Regions from separate parts of the Nocardia arseniciresistens genome, predicted to be linked through region 1. Evidence: riboswitches for the same ligand, from Rfam matches in the RefSeq annotation. Region 1 holds a riboswitch; the other holds the start of a gene.
What was found. A riboswitch is a leader RNA that binds a small molecule or an ion and turns the genes downstream of it on or off. The one in region 1 is predicted to bind S-adenosylmethionine.
Positions count from the first base shown of each region.

Region 1 (5,403 bases):
GACCATGTCGCGGGCAAGTGGACAGTGCTGATCGTCGACGCGCTCGCCGACGGGACGATGCGCTACACCGACTTGCACCGTCGCATCGATGGCGTCTCGCAGAAGATGCTGACGCAAACGTTGCGCCAGCTGGAAACGGATGGATTTGTCACGCGCACAGTGCATCCCACCATTCCGCCGCGCGTCGACTACGACCTGACCGAGCTCGGCCACAGCCTGCGCACCCCGATCGCGGCGCTGCGCGAGTGGATCGAGACCAATATCAATCGCGTTGAGCAGGCAAGGCGTATCGCGGCGAGCTGAGGGCAGGCCTCGAGAGCAGGGTGTTCGCCCTGCTCCCAGGAGTGGGTCTCAGTCGGCCTCGCGGTGCACCCTGGCAAGCCGCATCGTCTCGGTCAGCAGCTTCGACACCGCGGCCGCCTCGGTGAGGAAGCCGTCGTGGCCGTCACGTGAATGCACGATCTCCAGCCCGTCGCAGCCGGGCAGCCCGTCGGCCAACTCCTGCTGGGTGCGCAGCGGATACAGCCGATCGGAATCGACGCCGCCCACCACGCACGGCACCGGCGTCGCGGCGAGCGCGGCCTCGATGCCGCCGCGCCCCCGCCCGATGTCGTGCCTGTTCATCGCCTCGGTGAGCAGCACATAGGTAGCCGGATCGAAACGGCTACAGAGCTTGCTCGCCTGATGATCCAGATAACTCTGCACCGCGTAACGGCCGCCGCGCCTGGGATCCTCGTCGCCCTGTGCGCTGTTCTCGAACCGATGGTCGAGCTCGGACTCGGTCCGATACGTCAGGTGCGCGATGCGCCGTGCGATGCCCATGCCGACCATCGGCGCGCGATCGGTGTCGTGATAGTTGCCGCCCTGCCAGTCGGGGTCGGCCTTGATGGCGGCGATTTGCGTTGTCTGCGTGCCGATCTGGTCGGCGGTCGCGCGCGCGCCGACGGCGAGCACCAGTGCCGCAGCGACCCGATCCGGTGCGCCGACCATCCACTCCAGCACCCGCATGCCGCCCATGGACCCGCCGACAACGGCGGCGAGCCTTTCGATGCCGAGCAGGTCCATCAGTGCTACTTCCGCATGCACCTGATCTCGGATCGAAACGTCGGGAAACCGTGCACCCCAAGGCTTTCCGTCCGGAGCCAGCGAGGTGGGACCGGTACTGCCCTTACAGCCGCCGAGCACGTTGGTCGCGATGACACACCACTCGTCGGTATCGAGCGGCGCGCCCGGGCCGACCATGCCGTCCCACCAACCCGGTAGCTGATGGATGTCGTCCGGACGGCCGATCACATGCGAGTCGCCGGTCAGCGCGTGTTCGACGAGCACGACGTTGTCCAGCGTCGGGGAGAGCTCACCCCAGCGCTGCACGGCAAGGTGCACGTTGGGGACAGCCGCGCCGTTCTCCAGCCGCACTTCCCCGATGGCGATCATGCCGAGGCGCCCGTCCGGCGGTGGCAGGGCCACCGCCGACGCGGATCGCACGGTACTCGGTTCGGCGCTCACGCTCACGTCGCTACCGCCGCGAAACCGGCGCGTAGATCGGCAAGGATGTCGTCGATTCCCTCGATGCCCACCGCCAACCGGACCAGCCCCGGCGTGACACCGGAGGTCAACTGCTCCTCGGGTGTCAGCTGTGAGTGCGTGGTCGAGGCGGGATGGATCACGAGAGAACGCACATCACCGATGTTAGCGACATGGCTGTGCAGGGCTAATGCGTCAACGAACTTCTTGCCCGCATCGACACCGCCGCTCAGTTCGAACGCGATGATCGCGCCGGGCCCCTTGGGTGCGAGCTGTTTGGCGCGCTCGTGCCACGGTGAGGACGGCAGGCCCGCGTAGGCCACCGACTCGACGCCGGGCTGCGTGGTCAGGAACTCGGCCACCGCCTGCGCGTTGGCGACATGCCGCTCGATGCGCAGGCTCAGCGTCTCGACGCCCTGGCTGATCAGGAACGCGTTGAACGGCGATACCGCAGCGCCGAGGTCGCGCAGCAGCTGCACGCGCGCCTTGAGCGCGTAGGCGGGCGCGCCGAGATCGGCGAACACGACACCGTGGTAGCTCGGGTCAGGGGTGGTGAAGCCGGGGAACCGCGCCTGGCCGTTCTCATCACGGACAGCCCAGTCGAACGCCCCGCCATCGACGATCACGCCCGCGACCGCCGTGCCGTGGCCGCCGAGATACTTCGTCGCCGAGTGCACGACGATGTCCGCGCCGTGCGCGAACGGCTGGATCAGGTACGGGGTCGCGACGGTGTTGTCCACGATCAGCGGCAGTCCGACCGCGTGTGCGATGTCCGCTATGCCGCGAATATCGAAAATGGCGCTGCTCGGGTTGGCGATGGTCTCGCCGTAGAACGCCTTGGTGTTCGGCCGGATGGCCGCTCGCCACTGCGCCAGGTCGTCGGGGTCGGCCACGAAGGAGACCTCGATGCCGAGCTTGGGCAGCGTGTAGTGGAAGAGGTTGTAGGTGCCGCCGTACAGGTGCGGGCTGGAAACGATGTGATCACCGGCCGAAGCCAGGTTGAGGATCGCGTAGGTCTCCGCGGCCTGCCCTGAGGCGAGCAGCAGCGCGGCGACACCGCCCTCGAGGGCGGCGATGCGCTGCTCGACCACGTCCTGGGTCGGATTCATGATCCTGGTGTAGATGTTGCCCGGCTCGGCGAGACCGAACAGCGCCGCCGCGTGATCGGTATCGCGGAAGGCGTAGGAGGTGGTCTGGTAGATCGGGAGGGCACGTGCGCCGGTGGTCTCGTCGGGGGCCTGTCCCGCGTGGACCTGCTTGGTCTCGAAGGACCACTGCGTCGGATCGGACTGAGCAGCCGGATCGGACGGAACGGTCGGATCGATATCGGCTGCGGACGCGATGGGGTCACTCATGTCTTGCTCCAAAAGGGTTGTTCGCCAGAACTACTTGCTAACGGGGTGGGGGCGACGGACAACAACACATTGGGGGTACCTCCTGAAGTGCGCGCTTGCTCTCGGCTTTCGAGAGCCCGGTCATCACCCGGAGCACCCCACCGCTGCTGGAGGGTTGCCGTCCAGCAAGCCGGGGCTTCGCGCTGGCACTCATGACCTGATCGGCATCATAGCTGGCGGTCGGGCGATGATCGAATCTGCTGCCGAACTCAGTGGGTTTCGCTGGCCTGGGGGATACAGACGATGCGCACGAACTCGTCGTAGGTCGAGAGGAACGCGGCGCGGCCCGCCATGGCCGCGGCCGTCGGGTCGCCCTCGTCGAACATCTCGACCGAGCACTCCATACCGAGCTGCCCGATCAGCTGCCAGGCGCCGACGATCAGCCGCACCTGCACCGATTCGGGTTCGGTGTGGAGTCGTTCGGCGATCACCTCGGCGATCGCGATGGACTTGTGGTCGGCATGTTCGAGGCTGCGCGCACTGACCGACGGGCTGCTGCGCAGGATGCGCTGCATTTGCTGGAACTGCCGGAACGAGACCAGCTCATCATTTCCGTCGATCGCGCGGTCGATGGTCCGCAGGAAGGCTTGACGCAGCGTATCCAGCTCGTTGCCGGTCACAGGGAGTCCGCGCAGAGTTTCGGCGACAGTGGCGCCGAAGTCTTTGATCGGGCCGAGGACGATGTCCTCTTTGCTGTCGAAGTAGCGGTTGATCGTGCGCGGCGATATGTCCGCGGCGTTGGCGATCTGCTCGACAGTCGTGGCATCGAAGCCGCGCGCGTCGCAGAGGTCGAGTCCGACCTCGATGATGCGCAGCCGCGTCTGCTGCTTCTTGCGCTCACGCAGGCCGGCGGGCACCGGGTTCGCGGCATGGTCCTGGTTCGCCTCGGCGCTGGCAGGGGAGTCCGCTGCGGCGCTCGCGCCGGTCGGCGTTGATGACTCGAGCATTCTGCCATTCTATCGCAATCGGGCCGTTTTGTGTCGTTAGCAGCCAAATGTCGTATTGCGACATTTTTCCCTTGACGACAAATGTCTGATGATGACAAGATGATCGCACTACTTCGAGTTACGAGGAGAGCACGATGACCGAGACTGCGACAGCGGTGGACGTTCCCGAAAAGCAGAGCAGTTCGGCGCGTTGGTTGGCCCTGGGGGTGATCGCATTGGCCCAGCTCATGGTGGTGCTGGATGCCACCATCGTCACCATCTCGCTGCCATTCGCGCAACGTGATCTCGATATCAGTGATGGCAACAAGCAATGGATGCTGACCGCCTACACGCTGATCTTCGGTGGCCTGTTGCTGCTCGGCGGTCGCCTTGCCGACTACCTCGGCAGGCGTCGGATCTTCATTGTCGGCCTCATCGGATTCGCCGCGGCCTCCGCGCTTGCCGGGCTCGCGCAGAACGGCGCCGAGTTGTTCGCGGGCCGCGCGCTTCAAGGTGCGTTCGCGGCTTTGCTTGCGCCCGCGGCACTTTCGCTGTTGTCGGTGACCTTCACCGAGGCCAAGGAGCGCGCGACCGCGTTCGGTATCTTCGCCGGAATCTCGGCGGGTGGAGCGGCACTGGGCCTGATCGCGGGTGGCGCACTCACCGAGTACGCCTCCTGGCGTTGGTGCCTGCTGGTGAACACCCCGATCGCGATCCTGGCCCTGCTCGGCGCGCTGGCGTTTGTGGCGAAGGACATACCGACTTCGCGCACCGGCGGCTACGACGTGCCGGGCGCGTTCACCGTCACCCTCGGACTGATCGCCATCGTGTACGGCTTCAGCCGCGCCGCCGACGACGGCTGGCTGGCGGGCAGCACCCTCGGGCTGCTCGTCGTGGGTGTCGCACTGCTGATCGCGTTCGTCGCGATCGAGCGTCGCTCATCGAATCCATTGCTGCCGCTGCATATCCCGGGTGAGATCAACCGTGGTGGCGCATTCCTCGCCGCGCTGCTCGTCCCGATCGCAATGTTCGCGATGTTCTTGTTCCTGAGCTACTACTTCCAGGTCACGCTCGGCTACTCGTCGCTGAAGGCCGGATTCGCCTTCCTGCCCTTCCCCGTCGGAATCGCGGTCGGCGCGGGCGTCACCAGTGCGCTGCTGCCGAAGATCGGCCCGCGTCCGCTCATGCTCGTCGGCTCGGTGCTCGGCGTCCTCGGTCTGCTGTGGCTCGCGCAGCTGAGCTTCGGCGACAGCTACGCGGTGAGTGTGCTGCCCGCTCAGGTGCTGATCGCGCTCGGCATGGGCCCGCTGTTCGTCGGCATGCAGACCGTCGCGCTGCATCAGGTCGAGGAAGCGGACTCGGGTGTGGCCAGTGCGTTGCTCAACGCGGCGCAGCAGGTCGGCGGCGCGGTCGGTACCGCTCTGCTGACCACCATCTCGGTGCAGACGGCCAAGTCGTTCGCCGAGGGCAATTCGACGCTCGACAATCTGGTCGCCCGTGCCTCGATCCACAGCTACGACGTGGCCTTCTATGTCGGTGCGGGTTTCTTCCTCGCCGCC
Region 1 covers NZ_JBKORD010000003.1:266,333-271,735, forward strand. The annotation lists gene ACLMAJ_RS06740 (winged helix-turn-helix transcriptional regulator) at 1-303, shown strand, start outside; gene metX (homoserine O-acetyltransferase MetX) at 352-1,467, opposite strand; gene ACLMAJ_RS06750 (bifunctional o-acetylhomoserine/o-acetylserine sulfhydrylase) at 1,509-2,879, opposite strand; SAM riboswitch class IV at 2,966-3,076, opposite strand; gene ACLMAJ_RS06755 (TetR family transcriptional regulator) at 3,128-3,865, opposite strand; gene ACLMAJ_RS06760 (MFS transporter) at 4,000-5,403, shown strand, end outside.

Region 2 (5,403 bases), on a different contig from region 1:
GGCGTTCGTGCTCGCGCGGCGCGTGCTGCCACATGAACAGGTGTCCCTCGGCCGCGAGCCGTTCGATATCGCGGGGTTCGTGCTGATCGGAGCGGGCCTATCGCTGCTGGTTTACGGACTCGGCGAATTCGGTAGCCGTGGCGGTCTTTCCGCGGTGTCGGTGTGGGTTCCCGTGGTCGTAGGTGCGCTCGCGCTCGGTGGCTTCGTGCTGCGATCGGTGTGGGGCCGCGGGCCGAAGGTTCTCGACATCGGCCTGTTCCGCAGCCCGATCTTCGCGACCGCGAACGTGGCCAACTTCTTCTCGGGTGCGGCGATGTTCGGGTCGATGCTGCTGCTGCCCCTGTACTTCCAGCTACTGCACGGCAAGGGGTTGATCGCCACGGGGCTGCTGCTGCTTGCGTTCGGTATCGGCGGCATCGTCGCGATGCCGGTAGCGGGGCGGCTAACCGACCGCTATGGCGGTGGTGTCGTCGCGGTGGTCGGCAATGTATTGATCGTCGCGACCACAATGCCGTTCGCACTCTCGGATGCCTCGCTCGATGCCGTTCTGGTGCAAGGGTTATTGCTGGTCCGAGGAATCGCGGCCGGGCTGACCGGAATGCCCATCATCGCGGCGGCCTATGCGGCGGTCGGTCGCGAGCAGCTACCGGATGCGGCGTCGTTCGTGAATATTCTGCAGCGGGTGGGTGGGTCCATCGGCGCGGCGCTGATGGCGGTGGTTCTGTACCGCGCCGGCGCCGCGGGCCGGTCCATCGACGTCGGCTTCCAGCAGGCGTTCTGGTGGCTCACGGCGGCGGGGTTCATCGCGCTTGTCGCCTCGGTCTTGTTGTGGCGCAAGGAAAAAGGTTAGGCAGCTGAGGCGGCGGTGCCGATGCCGAGTGCCGCGAGGATGGCCGCGCTCGCCTGTTCGAGGCGATCGCGGACCTTCGGCTTGCGCAGCATCGCCACCGCGCGGGAGGCGGCGATCGCGAGCAGCACCATCTCCACCGCCGCGATGCTCGATTCGACCGCGCCGAGGGCGAGGGTATTGGCGAAGGTGACCTCGGTGAGGAATTGGGGCAGCACCGCCAGGTAGAACAGGCCGACCTTCGGGTTGAACATGCACGACACCAGTCCGGCGGCGAACGCCGAGCGAATCGAGCTCGGCGTGCCGGAATTCGCCTGCGCGGTAATCGCTTCCGTGGGGTCCGCAACCGCCGCGCGGCGTTGCCGCCGATGATCGATCAGTGCGCGGACGCCCAAGTACACCAGGTAGATTCCGCCGACGACCTTGAGCGCGCGATAGGCCGTCGCCGACTGCTCCAGCAGGGCGGCGACGCCCGCCGCGACCACCACGGCCCACACGATGCCGCCGAGTGCCGACCCGATCGCCGCGGCGACCCCGGGTCGCGCGTCCACCATCGAGAAACGCAGCACCAGGAACGTATCGGGCCCAGGCGTGATCGACAGCAGCACGCACACACCGATGAAACTGAGCAGCAGGGAAAGCGTCACCCACCGATGGGACCGCACATCACGACATTGCGCAACCGAGTTCGACCTGCGCACGCCACGCCGTGATGGGCGGCGTTTGTGATTGCTGTTGACAGGGGCGGGTGAGGTCTGCCAATCTCGGTGCAGGTCATGAGTACCAGCATCAAGCCCTGGCTAGCTGGTCGGCAACCCTCCTCCGCGGTGGGGTGCTCCAGGTGACGACCTGGCCGCCGCCCGACCGGGCGCGGCAAGCGCGGACTCGAACAAATCTCTTGGTTCCTCCTGGTTCTGGGTCCTAAAACCGACGGGATTTCGTGATGACTGCTGTTGTGGATCAGACCTGTACCGCTCTCGCCAGGGTCTCCGGCGACGACCTCCAGGTCCCGCTCGTTCAAGGCGGGACGACCACCTACGCGAACTTCGACTACGCCGCGAGTGCTCCGGCATTGGCGCAGGTCACCGACCGCGTGCAGCAGCTGCTGCCGTACTACGCGAGTGTGCACCGCGGTGCCGGGTACGCCTCGCGGATCTCCACCGAGTGCTACGAGGCCGCACGCGGTTCGGTGACGCGGTTCCTCGATGCCGACGACGACCAGGTGGTCGTGTTCACCCGTAACACAACCGACTCGCTGAACCTGCTTGCAGGCTGCGTGCCCGGTGACACCGTGGTGCTCGACATCGAGCACCACGCGAACTTCCTGGCCTGGACCAGGAATGGCCGCCGGGTCGTGCGGGCCGCGGATACCGTGGCCGAGACCATCCGGCTGCTCGTCGCCGAACTGTGCAGCAAGCCCGCCGCGTTGCTCGCGGTCACCGGTGCGTCCAATGTCACCGGCGAGGTGCTACCGCTCGAGCGGCTGGCCACCATTGCCCACCAGTGCGGCGCACGCATACTGGTCGATGCGGCGCAGCTGGCACCGCATCGGCGAATCAGCCTGCGCGACACCGGAATCGACTATCTCGCGTTCTCGGGCCACAAGCTGTACGCGCCGTTCGGCGCCGGCGTCCTTGTCGGTCGCCGCGATTGGCTGGATGCGGCGGATCCGTATCTGGCGGGCGGCGGCGCGGTCAGGGAGGTCAGCACAACCGGCGCCGAGTGGGCTCCCGCGCCGCAGCGGCACGAGGCAGGCTCCCCGAACGTTCTCGGCGCGGCCGCGCTCGCCGCCGCCTGTGAGGCGCTCTGCGCGATCGATCCCGAAACCCTCATCACCCACGAGCGTGCGCTCGCCGAGCGCCTGCGCGCCGGCCTGCGCGCCATCCCCGGCGTCGATCTCCTGCGTATCTGGGACGACAGCCCCGACACCGTCGGCATCGTCGCCTTCACCCTCGACGGCTTCGTCCCCGGCCACGTCGCCGCCTACCTCTCCGCCGAACACGGCATCGGTGTCCGCGACGGCCGCTTCTGCGCCCACCCGCTACTTGCCCGCCTCGGCCTCGACGGCGCGCTGCGTGCCAGCGTCGGTCTCGGTACCAGCTCCGCCGACGTCGACCGCCTCGTCGGGGCGGTCGCCACCCTCGTCGAGTCCGGCTCGAAGTGGAATTACGCCGGCACCGACGGCCTCTGGAATCCGACCCCCGAAACCCGTCCTTTCGCCGGCCCGGACACATTCGCCGGTGCGGCACCCTGTCTGATCGAGTAGCTGGAAACAAGCCTGTGTCGCAGGCGATTTCATCCGGATGGAACCAATCGGCCGCTACCGGCGAATCCGACTGCCGTCCGGCCGTGTTCAGTCGTTGAGCGCGGTCGGGCGGTAGTAGCTGCCGTTGTAGTAGAGCAGTGGGGCGGCGGCGGGTTTTTCATCGGTGTTGTCGTGGACTCGGGTGACGAGGCCGACGACGAAGGTGTGGTCGCCGATGGGGATGAGTTGTCGGATCGTGGTGCGCAGCCAGATGGGGGTGCCGTGCAACACGGGCTCGCCGGTGTCCAGGGTTGTCCACAGTGAGCGGTCGGTGAAGCGTTCGTCGGCGGTGCGTGCGAAGCGCTTGGCCAGGTCGTGCTGGTGTTCGCCGAGGAAGTGGATGACAACGGAGTCGGCCGCCCGCAGCGCGGTGAGGCTCGATGAGGTGTGCGCGATATTGAAGGAGACCAGTGGTGGGTCCAGCGACAGCGACGCGAAGGACGTCGCGGTGAAACCGACGGGGCCGGTCGCGGAGCGGAGCGTGACGACGGTGACGCCCGCAGGGTAATGGCGCATCGAGGCGCGGTACTGGTCGGCGGTGATACCGCTCAGATCGTCGGGAATCTGGAAATCCGTGGCTGGCCGCTGTGCTTCGGTCACCTGACGAAACTACGCCCGTTTACGAGTGTGGGGAGCTCGCGTCGTTCTTCGTCCGGTCGGTCGGCATTCAATCCACGTCGAGCGGGAGTCCGGCGGTAATGCGGACCAGTTCACGAAAAGATGTGCGGAAGATGGTGTTCGGATGACCGCCCGCCGCCCACAATTCGCGATGCTCGGACAGCGCGTTATCGACCCAGGTCGGCAGGTTGGTCGGGTGGCCGACGGGAGCGACGCCGCCGATCGGCTGGCCGGTGACCTCGCGCACCATCGCGGCGGGGGCCCGGGTCAGCGTTCCCTCCAGCCGTTCGCCGGTGTGGCGCAGGTCGACCTGATGCGCGCCCGAGACGAGCAACAGCACCGGATCGTCGTCGAGCAGGAACACCAGTGACTTTGTGATCGCGCCCACATCGATGCCGAGTGCCCGCGCGGCATCGGCGGCGGTGGGCGTCGGCTCGGGTTGTGTGACGATGACACCGTGATGGCCGCGCGCGATCAACGTGTCCGAGACCCGGCATGCGACTGGTGGAAGGGACCTGCGCATGAAACCAGGGTAGAGCGATTGCGAGCGGTATGCCGGGCGGATGACCAGATAGGAGGTGAGAACCAGTGTGGCGCAGCGTTCTTTGCGCGGCTTCAACACTCGGGCGCATGCGGTGACCCCGGGCGTCGAGCCATTTCCGGGATCCGGAGTCTCGGTCCGCGCTGCGCTGGATACGCTGTACAAATGACTGATTGGCTGGCTTTCACCGTCGAAACCAAGGACCACGTCGCGCAGGTGACCCTGATCGGTCCCGGTAAGGGCAATGCGATGGGCCCGGATTTCTGGCGTGAACTGCCGGAGATCTTCCGGGGCCTCGACGCCGACCCGGAGGTGCGTGCGATCGTGCTCACCGCTTCCGGCAAACATTTCACCTACGGCCTCGATCTGCCCGCGATGGCGGGGACGTTCGGTCCGCTCATGGCCGACAGGGCCTTCGCCGCGCCGCGCACGGAATTCCTCTACGAGGTGCGCCGGATGCAGGCCGCGGTGACCGCGGTGGCGGACTGCCGCAAGCCGGTCATCGCCGCGGTGTCCGGCTGGTGCATCGGTGGCGGTCTCGATCTGATCGCCGCCGTCGATATTCGCTATGCGAGCGCGGAGGCGAAGTTCAGCCTGCGTGAGGCGAAGGTGGCGATCGTCGCCGATATCGGTTCGCTGCACCGGCTGCCCGGCATCATCGGCGAGGGACATCTGCGCGAACTCGCCTACACCGGCAAGGACATCGACGCCGCGCGTGCCGAGAAGATCGGCCTTGTCAACGACGTGTTCGCCGATCAGGAGGCGGTGCTGGACGCGGCGCACGCCACCGCGCGTGAGATCGCGGCGAACCCGCCTCTTGTGGTGCAGGGTGCGAAGGACGTGCTCGAGCAGCGGACCAAGGATCAGGTGGCCGCGGGGCTGCGCTACGTGTCCGCGTGGAACTCCGCGTTCCTGGCGTCCGAGGACCTGACCGAGGCCATTCAAGCGGTGTTCGAGAAGCGGACGCCGGAGTTCAAGGGGCGGTAAAGACCAGTAAATCGCTTGCCCCAGCCGACGAATTGTCTACATACTTGCATCACACAACTAATTGATTGTCGCAAGTAAAGGCAGGGCTGAGTGGACGCGGACGAG
Region 2 covers NZ_JBKORD010000007.1:57,589-62,991, reverse strand. The annotation lists gene ACLMAJ_RS14270 (DHA2 family efflux MFS transporter permease subunit) at 1-850, shown strand, start outside; gene ACLMAJ_RS14265 (LysE family translocator) at 847-1,494, opposite strand; SAM riboswitch class IV at 1,620-1,733, shown strand; gene ACLMAJ_RS14260 (aminotransferase class V-fold PLP-dependent enzyme) at 1,791-3,113, shown strand; gene ACLMAJ_RS14255 (flavin reductase family protein) at 3,201-3,752, opposite strand; gene ACLMAJ_RS14250 (YbaK/EbsC family protein) at 3,820-4,293, opposite strand; gene ACLMAJ_RS14245 (crotonase/enoyl-CoA hydratase family protein) at 4,477-5,298, shown strand; gene ACLMAJ_RS14240 (MarR family winged helix-turn-helix transcriptional regulator) at 5,389-5,403, shown strand, end outside.
Region 2: it holds a riboswitch for S-adenosylmethionine, as region 1 does, so the genes downstream of both, ACLMAJ_RS14260 (aminotransferase class V-fold PLP-dependent enzyme) here and ACLMAJ_RS06750 (bifunctional o-acetylhomoserine/o-acetylserine sulfhydrylase) in region 1, are expected to answer to the same signal.